3 regions of the Chryseobacterium sp. PTM-20240506 genome follow, and region 2 is predicted to be linked to each of the others. Evidence: riboswitches for the same ligand, from Rfam matches in the RefSeq annotation. Region 2 holds a riboswitch; each other region holds the start of a gene.
The links. A riboswitch is a leader RNA that binds a small molecule or an ion and turns the genes downstream of it on or off. The one in region 2 is predicted to bind S-adenosylmethionine.
Positions count from the first base shown of each region.

Region 1: another riboswitch for S-adenosylmethionine. It lies ahead of ACNFU2_RS16505 (alpha/beta fold hydrolase); the one in region 2 lies ahead of ACNFU2_RS12735 (TonB-dependent receptor plug domain-containing protein).
Region 3: another riboswitch for S-adenosylmethionine. It lies ahead of ACNFU2_RS15790 (SusC/RagA family TonB-linked outer membrane protein); the one in region 2 lies ahead of ACNFU2_RS12735 (TonB-dependent receptor plug domain-containing protein).

Region 1 is NZ_CP182581.1:3,691,913-3,698,298, reverse strand. It holds gene ACNFU2_RS16510 (ACT domain-containing protein) at 1-1,169, opposite strand, end outside; gene ACNFU2_RS16505 (alpha/beta fold hydrolase) at 1,181-2,170, opposite strand; SAM riboswitch class I at 2,234-2,342, opposite strand; gene ACNFU2_RS16500 (MGH1-like glycoside hydrolase domain-containing protein) at 2,532-5,138, shown strand; gene ACNFU2_RS16495 (OsmC family protein) at 5,426-5,845, opposite strand; gene ACNFU2_RS16490 (YegJ family protein) at 5,864-6,361, opposite strand; gene ACNFU2_RS16485 (DUF58 domain-containing protein) at 6,370-6,386, opposite strand, start outside.
Region 2 is NZ_CP182581.1:2,883,118-2,889,503, forward strand. It holds gene ACNFU2_RS12725 (aconitate hydratase) at 1-175, shown strand, start outside; gene ACNFU2_RS12730 (DUF5694 domain-containing protein) at 326-1,159, shown strand; gene ACNFU2_RS12735 (TonB-dependent receptor plug domain-containing protein) at 1,235-3,991, opposite strand; SAM-I-IV-variant riboswitch at 4,297-4,395, opposite strand; gene ACNFU2_RS12740 (outer membrane beta-barrel family protein) at 4,595-6,386, shown strand, end outside.
Region 3 is NZ_CP182581.1:3,544,326-3,550,711, forward strand. It holds gene ACNFU2_RS15775 (GYDIA family GHMP kinase) at 1-261, shown strand, start outside; gene pckA (phosphoenolpyruvate carboxykinase (ATP)) at 392-2,008, shown strand; gene ACNFU2_RS15785 (type II 3-dehydroquinate dehydratase) at 2,059-2,463, opposite strand; SAM riboswitch class I at 2,709-2,805, shown strand; gene ACNFU2_RS15790 (SusC/RagA family TonB-linked outer membrane protein) at 2,889-5,804, shown strand; gene ACNFU2_RS15795 (RagB/SusD family nutrient uptake outer membrane protein) at 5,829-6,386, shown strand, end outside.

The DNA of each region.
Region 1 (6,386 bases), 810 kb from region 2:
TCATTGAATTCATTAATCAGATCCAACTCTCTCGCCAGAATCAAAAGCTTTCTTGCAACATCATTTCCTGAAAGGTCCTCACGAGGATCCGGTTCAGTAAATCCTTTCTCCATTGCTTCTCCTATAATGGTTGAAAATTTCTCATCTCTAACTGAAAAATTATTGAAGATATAACTTAAAGAACCTGAAAACACGCCTTTAATTCTTGTAATATTTTCCCCCGACAGGTGCAATAGTTTAATGGTATCGATCAAAGGCAAACCTGCTCCCACATTGGTTTCGTAAAGGTATCGCCTGTTATTTTTATTCAACGTATATCTTAGTTTACGATATTCTTCTATTGGAAGGGTATTGAAAATCTTGTTGGAAGATACAAGATCAAATCCGTTCTCAGCTAAAGCATGATAATTCTTAACAAAATCCTTACTCGCCGTATTATCAACCACAATAAGATTCTCCAGCTGATTCTCTCTGGAGAAACTGATCAGTTCATCAACATTGGAAGGGTTTTCAGCAACTAAAACCTCATCATTCCAATTATGACCAAAACCTTTTTTATTGAATGCTATTTTTCTTGAATTAGCAACAGCCACTACTTTAAGATCTATTTTTTTCCGTCTCTTAATTTCTTCGGAAGATTCCAATACCTGGTCAATCAGAGTTTTACCCACATTCCCATGTCCAATGATTGCAAGATGAACGGTTTTAGGTTTTTTGGATATTTCAGATTCAATGATATTCTTAGTTTTCTCATCCTGAGAAGAGGTAACTACAATATTTACTCTTTTTTCACTTGCTATCTGATTCAGAAGCAAAGGAAAAACATTATTTCTTGCCAGTTCCGCCAGTATTTTATTAAAATCTTCAGCTACAAACCCCAGAACTGAAACGTTATTAATACTATAAATCTGAGATACTGCTCCTGATTTCCTTTCCGCTTCAAATTCCTCAATCAGACAATTAACCGCATTTTCAGAATCGTTTTCGTGAACCAAAATTGATATTCCGTTTTCTATAGCCTGTTGTGAGATCACTCCTACACTAATCCTGGCTAAAGTAAGTGCTTTAAAAATTCTACCGTCAATACCGATTTCCCCTAAGAAATCTTCTCCTTCAAATTTGATGATTGATCTGTTCTTTAAAAATTTTATTTCGTTAACATTTTTCATCTGTTCATTCTTTATTGTTTAGCTTTATTACAGGTTTCTTGTAATTGTTCAGTTTCTTTCTGTAATAAAATGGTTTTAATGATATTATTTAATTGTTTGTATTCCATTAGGAAGGCATCATGCCCGTGAACTGAGGTGATCTCGTGATAAGAAACATCCTTTTTTTTACCTTTCAGTTTTTCAAAACACATCCGGATTTCGGAAGCAGGAAAGAACAAATCTGTATCAACGGAGATCAAGTGCATTCGTGCCTGTACATTCTCCAGCCTTTCTTCCTCGGCATTAATGTTCATCAGCAAATGATTCATCAGTTGATAAGATTTTAAACTAAATCTTTCATTAAGAGCTTTTCCGTGATATTCAAGCCAATCTTCCGATTCAAGCTTATTTTTTGCGGTATTGTATTTATTTTGAAATCTGTCGTTTAAAGATTGTGGGGTTCTATAACATAGCATTGCATGGATTCTTGCCTTTTGTAACGGAGCGTCATTTCCATTTAATAAAAATTTCTGAACCATACATTGCGCATGCAGCCAATCATGAGTTCTGAAATCACAGGCAATGGGAATAAATACTTCTGCAAGTTCCGGGCGTTTAACCAGCATTTCCCATCCTATTCCTCCACCAAGAGAACCTCCGATAATCGCATATAGACTTTTAATGTTAAGTAATTCTAGCCCTTTTAAAAATATGCCTGCAATATCCGAAGGAGTAAACTCTTCATATTCTTCAATTAAAAAATCATCGTAACCATTTCCGGGAATATTGAAACACAAAACCGTATAGACATTGGTATCAACCACCTGGCCATCTCCTACTAATTGCTTCCACCAGCCATTTGTTCCCGATACATTGGAATTTCCCGTTAAAGCATGGTTGATTAAAATAACAGGTGCTGAAAACAGCTCTTTCCCGAAGGTCTGATAGCTCAACGGGATATTGCATTCCTTTCCGGAATTAGTTTGATACGAAAGATTAATATGTTTTAGTTCTGTTTTCAATTCTATTATACATTATTTATAATACAATTGAAAATGCCACAGGAAATGGCTGAAAAACTCAGTAAGTTATCTGTCCAAAAAATAATTTGGTAGAACGTAGCACCTTCTTCGCTTGCGCAAAGGGTTGCTAAGGTTTCATCGGGTCTAATCCCTCAACCTTTCTTGATAACATTTTCAATATTTGAATGATCGAATGGTGCAAAGATATAACATTTTATTTAATTTTTTCATGAAAAAAATAATTTATTCTGAAAATCCCTGTAATCATTATAGTTACAAGGATGTATTAAGAATTATTCAGATAGAAAAAATTGGAATTATTTTTCAAAAAAATTACCTTCGTAGTGAAAAATGATGAACTATGACTGCAGAAAAACAAAGATTACAGGATATAAAATGGAAAAACTGGGGGCCTTATGTAAGCAACAGACAATGGGGTAATGTTCGTGAGGATTATAGTCCCAATGGCAATGCGTGGAATTTCACCAATCATGATAAAGCTGAAAGTTATGCCTACCGTTGGGGTGAAGAAGGGATTGCCGGAATATCGGACACCAAACAGCTTTTTTGTTTCGCTCTTTCATTTTGGAACAAAAAGGACAAAATGATCAAAGAACGTTTTTTCGGATTGAGTAATCCCCAGGGCAATCATGGTGAAGATATCAAAGAGATCTTTTACTATCTGGACAACACGCCTACCCATAGTTATATGAAGATGGTGTATAAATATCCGATCCATGAATTTCCTTATGATCACCTGCTATCTGAAAACGGCAGACGAAGCAAAAAGGAAGCTGAATTTGAAATCTTTGATACCGGAATCTTTGATAATGATGAATATTTTGATATTTTCATCGAATACTGTAAAGCAGATGCTGAAGATTTTTTAGTCCGTATCACAGTTTGTAACAGGAGCCAAAACGACGCACCTATTGTTGTTGCTCCAACAGCCTGGTTCCGTAACAACTGGAAATGGGGATATAATACTTATAAAGGTCAGCTAAACGCCTCATACAACGGTTGTATTGATATTAACCATGATAGTATTTCCATCAAAAAATTCTATTCAAGAAATACCGGTGCCAAAAGTCTCTTTTGTGATAATGAAACCAATACACCTAAATTATACGGAGCTCCTTTAACAGATAACACCTATTTCAAGGATGGTATAAACGATCACATTATTCATAACTCCAATACCGTTAATCCGGAAAAAAGAGGTTCAAAAGCCGCTTTTGTGATTGAAGAAATTATTGGTGGGGGACAATCAAAAACCTTTGATTTCAGGTTGGCGCCAAACGACACCGATGAACCATTTCATCATTTTGATGAGATTTTCAACACCCGGATTGCTGAGGCCAACGAATTCTATGAAGAAGTTCAGCACGATGTAACGAATGATGATGAAAGAAATGTTCAACGTCAGGCGTTCGCAGGGCTATTATGGAACAAACAATTTTATCATTATAATGTTGGGAAATGGCTTAAGGGAGATCCTAATTTTGATGCACCGAGGGATTTCAATCATTATGTAAGAAATACAGAGTGGAACCACATGCACAATAAGGACATTATTTCAATGCCGGACAAATGGGAATACCCATGGTATGCTACTTGGGATCTCGCTTTTCACTGCGTTCCCTATGCATTAATTGATGCCCAGTTTGCAAAAAACCAACTTCTCTTGTTAACCAAAGAGTGGTATATGCATCCTAATGGACAACTTCCGGCGTATGAATGGAACTTAAGTGATGTAAATCCACCTGTCCATGCTTGGTCTTGTTTCAGGGTATTTAAGATTGATGAAAAGACCAATGGAAAACCGGATCTCCTGTTTCTGGAAAAGGTTTTTCAAAAATTACTTTTGAACTTTACCTGGTGGGTAAACCGTAAGGATAAAAACGGTAAAAATATTTTCGGCGGCGGTTTTCTAGGTCTTGATAATATCGGAGCTTTCGATCGTAATATGGAACTTAAAGACGGTGAGCATCTTGAACAGGCAGACGGTACAAGCTGGATGGCAATGTATGCATTGAATATGATGAGAATTGCAATGGAACTTGCCCAATACTATCAGGTATATGAAGACATGGCCATTAAGTTTTTTGAGCATTATCTTTACATCGCGGAAGCGATGGAAAACATGGGTGATGGAAAAGAAGGCCTTTGGAATGAAGAAGATGGTTTTTTCTATGATGTACTACAACTTGGGAACGGCGAAAGTGTTACGCTTCGTTTAAGAAGTATTGTCGGGCTTATTCCTTTATTTGCTGTGGAGATTATTGATCACGGATTATTGGAAAAAATGCCCAACTTTAAAATAAGAATGGAATGGGTGCTGAAAAATAAGCCGGAACTTACGAAACTGGTTTCCCATTGGGATGAAGAAGGTCACGGCAGAAAACATTTAATGAGTATCCTTCGTAAAAACAGACTAACAAAAGTCTTGACAAGAATGCTGGATGAAAAAGAATTTTTAAGTTCTTATGGTATCAGGGCCATGTCTAAAGTATATGAAGAAAATCCTTTTATTTTCTCTGTTCATGGGACAGAAAATGTGGTTTATTATACCCCTGCGGAAAGTGACAGCAGAATGTTTGGAGGAAATAGTAACTGGAGAGGCCCGATCTGGTTCCCTATTAACTTTTTGATTGTCGAAAGTCTGCAGCGTTTTCATTTCTATTATGGAAACAGCCTGAAAGTGGAATTACCGACAGGAAGCGGAGATAAAAGGAATCTGGATGAAGTAGCACAAAATATCAGTAACAGGCTATGTTCTATATTCCTTAAAGATGAAAATGGACAAAGAGCTTTTAATGGGGGAAACAATAAGTTTAATTACAATGAGCATTTCAAAGATTATATCACCTTTTATGAATATTTTCACGGAGATAACGGACGTGGAGTTGGCGCCTCACATCAAACAGGATGGACGGCAACGGTCGCTAAATTGATGAAACCGAGATAGAATAAAAATGTACCACTTTCTTAAGTGGTACATTTTTTTTATCAATTAATTAACCTTTAGTATTGAACATCATTGATGCCTTAGTTTTAGCCATAAGCTAAAATAAATAACAAAAATAATAATTATAATAGATTATTGATAAATATTTCATATATTTACATCGTTAACCTTTAAGAAAATGAAACTCAATGTTTAAATCTTAAAGAAAGAAAATACCCTCAACAACACATAATAAGCATAAAGCCGGATTTTAACAATCCGGCTTTTTTATTTTGTTTATAACATCCTTAAATTTTTTCCCCATTTACAAATACATCATAACCGATTTCTACATTAGGCTCCAAAGTTTTAGAAACAGAACAGTATTTATCAAATGATAACTGCGCTGCTTTCAAAGCCTTAGTGGGGTCGATGTTACCTTCCAAAAAAAACTGAACTTTAATTGATTTAAAAGGCTTAGCATCATCGACAGGTACTCTCTCTCCTTCTACTTCTGCTTTAAAACCAGTGATATCCTGTCTTTGTTTTTTTAATATGGACACGACGTCTATTCCACTACATCCTGCAACTGCCATTAAAACACTTTCCATGGGAGAAACTCCTTTAGCTCCGGGTTGTGATGTATTATCCAAAAGGATTGAATTTCCTTGAGAATTAGTACACTCAAATAAAAAGTCGTCGTTTATTCTGTTTAATGTAATTTTCATTCTAATTAATATTTTTCTTTATTCGTAAATTAATCCTTCTGCATCCATTTCTTTTTTTTCTTCAGGACTCATATATTTTCTTACAACCTTTATTGTGTAAGCCCCTTTTACAATATTCTTGTCATTATATTTCCAATCACTAATTCTTTCAATGGGAACTTCAACCGAATCTCCTAACTTGACCAATATTTTTTTATCAAACGGCTCATTTTGAACAATCCCATAGTATTTCCCATCCTTAAACTGAATATCTCCGATCCAGATATGTTCTCCACCTCCATCAGATGTGTCAAACTGCTGTTTTAATGTAAAATTGGAATAATCAGGGTTTTTACTTTGTATCGCGTTTTGAAATTCGGGTAAAGTTTCTTTCGCGTTTTTTACAGCACTATTCATTTCCTCATCAGCATTTTTAAAATACATGATATCGGGTTTACCTTCTCTCTTAAGTTTTTCTCGCTTCTCCTGGCAATTTATCAGAAATGCCAAAAGACAGATAACAGTTATTATTCTCATAGGCAAAATTATAAAATTCCTCTGG
Region 2 (6,386 bases):
TGTTAACTTCTTAGATTTAGATCAGTTTGCTCCCGGAAAACAATTAACACTGGAATTTGTACATGCTGACGGAACCAAGGATATTATTATGGCTAACCACACCTATAATGATCAACAAATCGACTGGTTCAAAGCTGGTTCAGCATTGAATCTTATTAAACAGCAAGAGGCATAAATTTATTTATGCCCCGATAATAAAAAAACATCCCGGTCGGGATGTTTTTTTATTATCTATATGTATACTTTATATGATAACCTTCAATTTTTATAGGAATATGTAATAAATCTATATAATAAGTTGTTTTAATAATAGTAATAAAATATCATGAAAACACTTCTTTACACTCTTCTATTATTTTCCTGCTTTGTTCAGGCCCAAAAAAAACCATCAGATTTCTTCCCTTCCCCCAAAACAAAAGTATTAGTAGTTGGTTCATTCCATTTTGATTATCCTAATCTGGATGCCCACAAAATCAAAAAACAGGACCAGATCGATGTACTATCTCCTAAAACATCCAAAGAGGTTATCGATCTGGTAAATTATATTAAGAAGTTCAGGCCAACAAAGATTGCTATTGAAGCTTCACCCGAATGGAACGCCAATCAAAAACTCAAAGAGTATAATGAAGGAAAACACCATGATAAAAGAGACGAACGATACCAGCTTGCCATGAGAATTGCCAATGAACTGAAGATCAATGAACTATTCAGTGTAGACGCCTCTTCCGTATTAGAAGACCTTATGGAAAAGTTTGGAAAGACTGACTCACTGTATTTTAAGAAACTTACAGAGGGATATGATTATAAAAGTGACGACCCTATTTCTCAAAACTTTACTGATTTCTATAATCATTCAGAAGCAAAAAACTTTAGCTCACTTATGAACACCTTCCAATATCTTAACAGCAAAGAATATCACGAATATGGATATGGCGCTTATCTGAGTGGAGATTTTAAATTAAGGGATTATGACGGAGCTGATGTACTTGCCATGAACTGGTATAGCAGGAATCTGAGAATATTCCGTAATATACAGAATATTCCGCATCAGAGTGACGACAGAATTCTAGTAATCATAGGAAACGGACATGCAGCAGTCCTCAGACAACTTTTAACCTGCTCTGCAGAATATGAATTCACAGAATTTTCTTCTTTATAAATATAAAGGCAGAGATTTAAGTTGAAATCTCTGCCTTTATTTATATGGCTTTATGCTTCAAAGCTTCCAGAGCATTTAAAACTTAAATTCTACCCTTGCAAACAGAAATCGCCCTCCAATACCGTATTGGGAAACCTGTCTGGAGTATACAAACTGATTATCTGCTGTCAGGGAATTGATTAGTGGATTTTTAGAAGGCATCACATTGAATATATTGTTACTTCCAATGGTTGCAGATATATTTTTACTGAAGTCATAGCCTACTGAAAGATCTGTTACAAAACGATTATTCAATACAAAGTGTTCCTGTTTTCCTACTACACCATCAAAATTAGCATCCAATACATCAGCGTCGGTTACTTTTCCAAAGAAAGAATTCCTCAATAAAATATTAAATCCGGAAACTCTAAGATTATTGGATAGAGTTGCTTTTACACGGGGTACAGCTTCTTCAAAGTAAATCCTGTTAGGCTCAGAAAAGTAACTGTCTATCTGGCTAACTAATTTTGGGGAGGCATGAATATTTCCTATTCTTCTGGTCTGATTCAGATTGAGCCCAAAGTTATTTTCCAGGTTAATTCCTGAACCTAAATTGGATGTCTGGGAAATGGTAAGATCAAGCCCTTTGGTTTGGGAATCCACAGCATTCGCAAAAAAGTTGGCGGCACTAGCTCTTGCAAGGTCAAAAGCATTCTGCAGAATCGCCTGATCCGATCCTTCAGGAAAATCTACACCTCTAGTACCTTTAGGCCTGAAAAACAAATCAGTGAGCACTACTCTATCTTTAATTTTAATATAATAAACATCTGCTGTAACCACAAGATTCAAATTTGGAGCTTTCCAAGTAAGTCCTGTACTGTACGACTGGGAGGTTTCCTGTTTCAGTTTTGGAATCCCAAGCGCCTGTGCAGCCTCGGAATTATTCCTAAAAGTTCCTACCTGGGTAGTATTGCCCTGTTGAATTAAGGTTGATGTTGAGCTATAATAGATCTGGGCTAATGAAGGGGCTCTAAAACCTGTAGAAACAGCACCTCTCCAATTAAAATTATCAGCCAACTTCACATTAGTCGCTAGTTTATAATTAAAGGTAGATCCAAAGTCTGAATAGTTTTCATAGCGCAAAGCACCTTCTACCAGCCACCAATCCGTTGGTTCCAGCTCCACATCTACATATCCGGCCACACTATTTCTATTTCCGGAAACAGCATTATCCGGACTAAATCCCGGAAATACCTGGGAACCGGCAGGTCTTGTTACGCCAAAAAAATCAGTCACAAGCTCATTTTTTGGAGTATTTACGGTCACTACATTTCCATAAATATCATAAGAGGCATAAGAATTCTCGTTACCGGCATTCACCTTATAATTTTCATAACGGTATTCCCCTCCAAATGCAATGTTCAGCCCATGCAATACATCATACTTTTTGGAAAAGTCAAGGTTTAGGGTGTTTTGCAAAAACTCAAGTCCACCTGCATCAAATCTTCTTGGAGAGTTGTTGACCAATGAAGAATTAAAAGTATTAACAACTCCAAACTTGAAAGTATTCTTTCCAAAAGTGTTACTGAGATCTATATTCCAGTCATTCCATTTTCCTTTGATCCCAGCTGCATATGAATAATCATTAATGGTAGACTCAATCTGTGGCAGATATCCGTTGGGTGTTATAAAATTGATATTTCTCTCGGTATTAGGCAAACGGAAAAAACCTCCGGCATTCCCCAGCCTGTAGCTATATCCTCCAAAAGAATACACCTTCCAGTCATCATTAATCGGAATTTCCGAATTATAATATACCTGGGCTGATTGTAGTTTCGACTGTCCTGCCCTGATACTGAAGTCTTTCCGTTGAAGTCCTCTATATGCAAGTTCATCATTGGTAACATCCCCTCCTAATAAACCCTGTAAAGTTGAAATGTTATTGGCGTTTGCAATTTTATTCTGTAAATCAGATGAAAAATAATTTACTTTTGTTGCATATTGTTTAATCGTATTGATAATTTGCTGGCTATTGGAAGTATTATTTATATTCTTATAAAGCCCGTCTATATCTATCCCATCTTGAGCAGCCCTGTAGTTAATAGCATTATAGGCATTGTATATATCGCCATTCCTCACACCAGCTCGGGAATAAGGATCCCGGTATTGTGTTGATGTGGTAATATTGAAGAAACCCTGTTTTCCAAGTTTGAATCCATAATTCAGGTCTAAAGAGATGGTTTCTCCATCCAGTCCACCGGAAAAATTGTTGGTAACCGGTGAAGCATATCCTCCCAAAAATAACTGACCGGATAACCCCAATCTTTTTTTAAGACCTAAATTGACAACTCCTGCAATAGCATCAGATCCGTATTGTGCAGAAGCACCATCCCGAAGCACTTCAATTTTATCCAAAGCAAAAGCAGGAATCGCATTAAGATCTGTTCCCACCGAACCCCTACCTGGTGTAAGGGTTACATTGATGAGTGAAGACTGATGCCTTCTTTTCCCATTAAGTAAAACTAAAACCTGATCGGGACCTAAACCCCTCAATTGTGCAGGATCCACAAAATCCGTCCCGTCATTTACAGTATGCGATGTGGAGGAAAAAGAAGGGACAATATAGTTTAGAGCCTGGCTTATATTATTAACCGGGCTTTGTTTCAATATTTTTGAAATGTTAATAACGTCTACTGGAACCGGAGTATCTGTTAATGATCTACCTGATCCTCTTGAACCGAGAAGAACAACCTCATCGATTTTTTTTGATTTTAGAGTATCAGACTGGGCGAAGTAAAACGTCGAAATTAAAGTGGCCGAAGCAATGATACTTCTATTTTTAAAATGGCGCATGTGTTTTATTTTTAAATTTTTGTTATAATTTTTTTGTTTGCTTAAAATTTTAAGCAAAAAGTATCCTGTAACCTTGAAAACACAAGGCTAAAAGAAAAATGATAAACGGTTTTATTAGTTAATAGAAACCAGAGGCTAAGAACAACAACACATACACATCACGAAATGCCATGAGTGATCACCAGCATACAGAAGCTTTGCTTCGATATCTGCCGGGCAAAAAGTCAAATTCATTGTGCTGTAATTTTCCCTGTTCTTAAACATTGATTTTAAATTTTAAACAAAAATTGTAAGATGGGAATGAATAGAAAAACATTTTTTCCGGAGCTTGCCGGCTTATCTATTTCAGCACCTTGCTTGTTTTGCAGGTTGCTATCCCATCTATGAGATTCTTGATAATTGTGAGGCAAAGATATAACTATTTTACAAATAAAAAAATAATTTGTAAAATTTTTAAATTAATCGCAAAACCAAGCCGTATGATGATGCAATATGATTATATTCTATTGTGAGGTATTTCATGGAATAAAACAACCCTCTAAAAACTTTCCTTGTAACATTTTTTTATTTTAAACGTCTAACTGAGTAGTAGTAAAAACCATTATGAAAAAAATTGTACTCGTTTTATTTTCCTTAAGCATTATTGTCACAAAGGCTCAGGAAAAAACCAACAACCAGGTCAAGGAAAAGCAGATCGAAGGGGTTGTAATTACCAAAACTAAAAAAGCCGTTGAACAAAAAGCAGACCGGACTATTTTTGATTTTTCAGAACAACCCCAGCTGAACAACGGAAATGTTTTAGAGGGTATCAAAAAACTTCCGGGTCTGGTGTCTACTGATATTGCCGGTATGATGTATCAGGGAAAGATCCTTGATGTTTATCTTAACGGACGCCCTTTAAACATTACTTCCAATGAGCTCAATTCATTTTTGGAAGGGATGCCTGCCAATTCTGTAGACCGAATTGAAGTGATCACTCAACCTGGCGCTGAATTCCCGGCAACTTCCGGGGGTGCAATTATGAATATCATTACGAACAAAAATGCCAATAAATATCTTACGGCAACTTATTCAGGAAATTATTCATTTACCAACTACGGTAAGTTGAGAAGCAGAACCAGCAACTCTTTAAATTTAAACGCCCGTAATAAATATTTCGGATGGCAGCTGAACATCGGACAGAACTATCGGGAAAGTATGCTGAATTCGAATCAAAATGATTTATTATTAAGCAATACGGATAGAATCGGCCGTGGTTATTTCGCGAAATCGGGCTTAACATTTGATCTGGGACAGGACAGATTATTATTAAATTACGATATCTATCATAATAAAAACAGCAATTACACAGATAGTAACGGTTTTGCTGACCTACCGTACATTCCTGTTAAAGACAGTATCAGGGAAGGATATTTTCATGCATTTGATGCCGCTTACACGAATAATTTGAGACAGGAAGCGGTAATAACCTATCAGAAACGCTTTAGTGATAAATCTCAAAAACTGGATTTCCAGTTCGGATATACCAAATCAACGAGTAAATTTGATCAGAATAATATTTTCAGAGATATCAGTTACATCAATCCTAACGAAAACTTTCCAAGGTTTTCGGATGGCCTTTTACTGAACAATGAATCTGACATGAGAATTGCTAATTTTAAAGTGGATTATTCGCAACCAATCAAGATCCTTGATGGAGGAAAGGTAAGTTTCGGTGGATTATATGAAAAACAAAACTTCGATACCCAAAGCAGAGGTTTGACCAATCTGGACTATCAACGACAGACCGCTTCCACCTATCTTGAGTTCCAGGCTAAATTGAAAAAATTCGATTTCACATTAGGATCAAGGGCTGAAAATTATGACATCTCTGGAATTACAAGGGTGATTGACAGTACCGGTGCAATAGTTCAGAAAAATCTGATCCCTTTTAATAAGTTTAAATTATTTCCAAATGCAAGCGTTCAGTACAGCTTTATGAATCAGGTTTCTGTTTCAGCAAACTATAACAAGAAGATCAGTCTGCCAAGTATTTCTGCACTTAATCCCAATAACACTACATTTCAGGGACCGAATACCCAGGTTACCGGAAATCCGAATCTGCAGCCTACGATCTTTGACAATTATGAAGTAAAACTTTCTGCCTTTGATTATGCATTCATCGGATATAGTGTAAGCTCAGCTAAAAATCAGGTTGCACAGATCATCAGAAAAAATGGAAAAAACCTGTTTAATGAGCAGATAAACATTTCCAGCATGAGGATCCACAATTTCAATGTAGGGCTTCCTGTCCCTTTCATGATTTTTAGTAAGCCCATGAGCGAAATCATGAAGTTTGATTTTAATCCAGACAAAATCAATTTTATGTATCTGTATGCCGGATATCAGAAACATG
Region 3 (6,386 bases), 660 kb from region 2:
GCCCTTACCAATGAAATTCTATTATGTAATGAATTAAATGATTTTTGTCATTTAATGACTGTTCATGAAAGAAAAATTTCTGATTTTCTGAATATTCCTACCGTTAAAGACAAATTCTTCTCCGACTGTCCGGTTTTTGTGAAAAGTTTGGGTGCCTGGGGGGGAGATTTTGTAATGAGTGCCAAATTTAGGGGCTTTGAGGACTATTTTCGGGGAAAAGGTTTTGCGACTATTTTTGAATGGACTGATATAATTGCTTGATATTTAATAATTTGCCGTTCTGTTTTTTTCTTTGTCATTCTGACTTATATCATTATATTTAACCACCTGTAACACTAAATTAATATTTAATTTTGTTGGACTAAAAAAAGAAATAGAAAATATAAGTAAAATGAAACACGCTAAAATCATCCAGGATTTGCAAAAATTAGGGATTAAGGGAGACTACGAAATAATATATAATCCCTCATATGAGGAATTATTTCAAGCAGAAGTTTCTCCTGAAAATCAGGGTTTTGAGAGAGCTGAACTTACGGAATCTGGTGCAGTATCAGTAAAAACAGGAATTTTTACTGGCCGTTCTCCAAAAGACAGATACATTGTTCAGGATGATGTTACAAGAGACACAATTTTCTGGGATGGCAAAGTGAACTTGCCTACAACAGCAGAAATCTTCAAGTCTTGTAAAGAATTAGTGCTAGACCAACTTTCTTCTTCTAAGAAAATTTATGTAGTGGATGCATTTTGTGGAACAAATGCTGACACAAGACTTAAAGTGAGATTCATCGTAGAAGTTGCATGGCAGGCGCATTTCGTTACTAATATGTTCATCCGTCCATCTCATTATGAGCTGGAAAACTTTGGAGAACCTGATTTCACTGTTGTGAACGGTTCTAAAACAACGAATCCGAATTGGGAAGCTCAGGGACTAAATTCCGAGAATTTTGTAATGTTCAACCTTACGGAAAAATTACAGATCATTGGAGGAACCTGGTATGGAGGAGAAATGAAAAAAGGAATGTTCGCAATGATGAACTACTACCTTCCGCTAAAAGGAATGGCATCTATGCACTGTTCTGCAAACGTAGGAGAAGAAGGAGATGTTGCTTTGTTCTTCGGCCTTTCCGGAACAGGTAAAACAACTTTATCCGCTGATCCTAAAAGATATCTTATTGGTGACGATGAACACGGTTGGGATAACAATGGAGTTTTCAACTATGAGGGAGGTTGCTATGCAAAAGTAATTGACTTATCGGAAGAAAAAGAACCGGACATTTTCAGAGCAATTAAAAGAGATGCTCTTCTTGAAAATGTTGTTGTAAATAATGGTGTTTCTGATTATACTGATAATTCAATCACTGAAAACACGAGAGTTTCTTATCCGATTTACCATATTAACAAAATTGTACTGCCTTCTAAAGCTGGGCATGCTAAGAAGATTGTTTATCTTTCAGCTGATGCATTCGGAGTATTACCTCCGGTTTCAATTTTAGATGAAAATCAGGCTCAATACCACTTTTTATGTGGATATACTTCTAAATTAGCAGGAACTGAAAGAGGAATTACTTCTCCAGAACCTTCATTCTCTCCGGCTTTTGGTGAGGCATTTCTTACGTTACATCCTACCATGTACTCTAAAACCTTGATTGGTAAAATGAAAGAACATGGAGCAAAAGCTTATTTGGTAAATACAGGATGGAACGGTACAGGAAAAAGAATCTCATTAAAAGATACAAGAGCCATTATTGATGCAATAATTGATGGATCTATTGAGAACGCTCCTAAGGCACAAGTACCTATTATGAACTTGGAAATTCCTACTTCTTTACCCAATGTTTCAGAAGGCATTCTGGATCCAAGACATACATACAGTGATGCTTCAGAGTGGGAAGAGAAGGCTAAAGACTTAGCATCAAGATATATTAAGAATTTTGAACAGTATTGTAACACTGAAGAGGGGAAAAAGCTGGTTGCTTCCGGACCTCAATTACAAGAACAAACAATATAAAAAAAGAAAAGCCTCATCATTGATGAGGCTTTTTTATGTATTAAAACATCCTAAAAGCTTAATAAAGCCAGTCTGTATCCTTTCATTCCAAAGCCGGATAATACAGCATCTGTGTGAGCCGCTGTTACTGACTTTTGCCGGAATTCTTCTCTTTTATAAATATTGCTGATATGTACTTCAATCTTAGGTTTCTGTATATTCTTTAAACAGTCGGCTATCGCATAAGAGTAATGAGTAAAAGCCCCCGGATTGATAATAACAGCATCAAAATCATCTTCCTGAAGTCTGTTAATTAATTCTCCTTCAATATTCGATTGATAATAGTTCAGTTCGTAAGAAAGGAATTCATCTTTTAGTTTTTCCAAATATTCATCCATTGAAATTATTCCATAAATTTCAGGTTCTCTTGTACCCAACAGATTTAGATTCGGTCCGTTTATGATTAAAATTTTCATAACATAAAATTAAAAAGTTTTTTTCGATTAGTGCGGATATTTTACGGGTTTTATTTGAAGAAGATGTTTTACATTATTTTTAATGATATTTCTCATGTTTAAAAATTTAACATTTTCTCTAATGGTTTATTAACAGGTGTTTTAAGTGAAAATTAAGTTAATTTTTGAGAATTTAAAATAAAAAATAAATTAGTCTACTTGTTTTATAGACTAATTGTTTTTAGATTTGCATCCATATTTCGATCGGCTTATAAAGAAAGATGGAGGGAACTGACCCTACGAAGTCTTAACAACCTGCATGATGCAAGGTGTTACATTCAGCCTTTTAAGGAAAAATAAGCATTTGGTTAAATCAATTTCTTGACGCCCTTTGCTGTGTTTTCCGCAAAGGGTATTTTTTTAATATTTAACAAATAAAATTGATTATGGTTAGTAAAAATTTATTCAAAGCTGGTGTTTGGATTTCACCCGGTGCTTTGTTTTTCTTAGGCATTATTAGTGTTAATGGGCAGGAGATAAAGCAGAAGAAAGATACGCTTAGGGAAAAAGATATTGATGAAGTCGTTGTAGTAGCTTACGGTAAAGCGAAAAAGACGAGTTACACAGGTTCTGTAGCGACGATCTCCAGCGAAAAGATTAATAATCGGCCGGTAACCAATATTACAAAAGCTTTGGAAGGGCAGGTAGCGGGATTGCAGGCAGTAAGTGCTTCAGGCCAACCGGGTGCTACGGCAACAATCCGTATCAGGGGGATCGGATCTATTAGTGCCTCAAGTAATCCTTTATTCGTGGTGGATGGAATTCCTTTTGATGGAAATATCAATTCTATCAGCCCAAATGATATAGAATCAATTAGTGTTTTGAAAGATGCTACGGCAAGCTCTCTGTATGGATCAAGAGGTGCTAACGGAGTGATTATTGTGACTACAAAGTCAGGGAAAAAAGGAGAATCACGAATCAATTTTAATATCAGTCAGGGATTTTCCAGCAGGGCTGTAAAGGACTATGAACAGGTTACCACGGATCAGTATTTTCAATTATATTGGGAAGCAATGAGAAATGGTTATAAATCAGCACAGGTTTCAGCACAACAGGCAGCACAAATGGCCACAGATAATCTTGTGAATAACCTGGGCATCAATCCATATGGTTCTAACTATGCAAAACCGGTAGGGACAGATGGAAAACTGCTGCCTGGAGCAAGGCCTTTATGGAATGATGACTGGAGGGATATACTACAAAGAGTGGCCTCAAGAAACCAGGTTGATCTTGATTTTAGTGGCGGAAATGAAAAAGGAAACTACTTTTTCTCATTGGGATATCTTGATGATAAGGGTATTGCCATAGGATCCGGATTTACAAAATACAGTACGAGATTGAAGATTAATAATGAAGTGAAAAAATGGTTAACAGTTGGAGCAAACCTTAGCTATACCAATAGTCTTCAGGAGGCACCACCATCTTCCGATTCAAGAACTGATAATATTATTAATGCATCCAGAGTAATTCCTTCTTTTTATCCATACTATGAAAGAAATCCTGACGGAAGCTATAAGCTTGATGCTAACGGAAATACAATTTACGACTTCGGAAAGTACAGGCCGACAAGTGCTTTGCAAAATCAAAATGCAGCAGCAACTTTGCCATTAGACAAAAATGAAAACAGGGAAGATAACTTTTCAGGAAAAGGGTATTTGGATTTTACCTTCTTACCGGAATTAAAATTTAAATCCAGTTTTTCAATTGACTTGGTAAATTATAATGGCCATTATTATTCAAATCCGTTACTTGGGGAAGGTAGTGAAATCGGAGGTTCAGTGACCAAGACAAATTCACGGACATTATCTTATACAACCAGTAATATCTTGACCTATGACAAAAAATTCAATCAGCATCATTTCAATATTCTAGCCGGACAGGAGTTTTATCATTATGAGTATCAGACGATATCCGGAAGCCGAAGTCAGTTTTCTTTACCTTATTATTATGAACCGGATGCAGCGGCATTATTAGGAGGTTTTAGTGGTAATAGTGATAAATTAGGTTTACTGAGTTTTTTAGGTAAAGCAGAGTATGATTTCAATAACACTTATTTTATTTCCGGATCTGTAAGATCAGACGGATCTTCCCGTTTTTCACCTCAAAATAGATGGGGAACTTTCTGGTCAGTAGGAGGTTCATGGAAGGCGTCTAATGAGCAATTCATTAAAAATCTAAATTTCTTTAACCAGCTAACCCTTCGTGCGAGTTACGGAGGACAGGGAAATGATAAGTTGAGTACTTATTATGCTTACCAGAGTCTTTACGCATTTTACAATAATCTGGGAGAAGGAGGAACAGTTGCTAGCAGGCTTCCCACTCCTGATCTTAAGTGGGAAACCAATCTTAACTTGAATGTGGGGCTGGAATTTGCTATTCTTAAAAACAGGGTTAAGGGTAATGTGGAATATTTCCAGCGTCAAAGTAAAGATCTTTTATTTGACAGGCCTTTGGCTCCGTCTCTTGGTTTTAGTGGCTATTCTGCGAATATTGGAGAACTGAAAAATACAGGCTTTGAATTTTCATTATTCACAACTCCTGTTAAAACGGACGATTTTCAATGGGATGTGGATGTTAATGTAACAACCCTAAAAAACAGAATTACGAAACTTCCTAAAGGTCCAATTGTAACAGGAACTAAATTATTGCAGGTTGGCGGTTCTGTTTATGATTTCTTTATTCCGGAATGGGTTGGAGTTGATCCAAGTAACGGTGCTCCGCTATGGAAATATGTTTATCAGGATGCCAATGGGAATACAGTAGAAGGAACAACTTCCGAATATGCAAAGGCGACAAAAACATTACAGGGTTCTTCTTTGCCTAAATTTTCCGGTGGAATCACTACAAATATTACATATAAGGATTTTGATTTATCCGCGCTGCTAACTTTTAGTGTTGGAGGAAAAATTCTTGATACAGATTACACCATGTTAATGTCAAATGGAAGCAATGCTGGAAGGGCATGGAGTGCAGAGATGTTAAACAGATGGACGCCTGAAAATCCCAATACGGATGTTCCGGCTTTAAGTACAACGACAAATAACTGGACTTCAACGTCCTCAAGGTTTTTATACTCGGGGACTTATGCCAGATTGAAAAATGTGAGTATCGGATATACGTTACCTTCAGATTATTTCGGAAGACTGGGACTGAAAAAGTTCAGAATTTATCTTCAGGCTGAAAACCTTTTAACTTTCTACAAGCACAAAGGAATGGATCCCGAGCAAGCTATAGATGGTACCACTTATTACAGATATCCGGCAATGAGAACAATAACATTCGGTCTTCAGGCTACACTTTAAGTTTATATTAAAACAATCAAAACAATGAAAAAAATAAAATATATATCATTTATACTTATAGCAGCTTTCTCTTCTACTGCATGTACTAATGATTTGGAAACAGCTCCTACTAATCAGGCTAATGAAGCCGAGATATTCAAGACAGCTGAAAGTGCTGAAACGGTGATTAATGGGACATGGGCAAAATTCAATGATGACGGGCCTACCTATGCTAACATTGGCTATTCAACAGTATTACGGGCCAGCGATGCTATGGGAAGTGATGTCGCTGTCCTTACTAATAAATATGGCTTTGCATCGGCTTACGCTTTTACCGATTTAGTGAATAGTACCGGAAGCCGTTCTCAATTTGTATGGAGTTTATTATATTCTGCAATCAATAACATGAATAATGTGATTAGTCGTATTGATGGAGTAGAAGGAAGTCAGTCTAAAAAGGATCAGGTTAAGGGCCAGGCAAAAGCTTTACGTGCTTTTTGTTACTTGAATTTAGCCAGCTTTTATCAGTTTAGCTATTTAAAAGACAAAAACGCTTTGGTGGCTCCAATTTATACAGAACCTACATCCATAAATTCTGTAGGA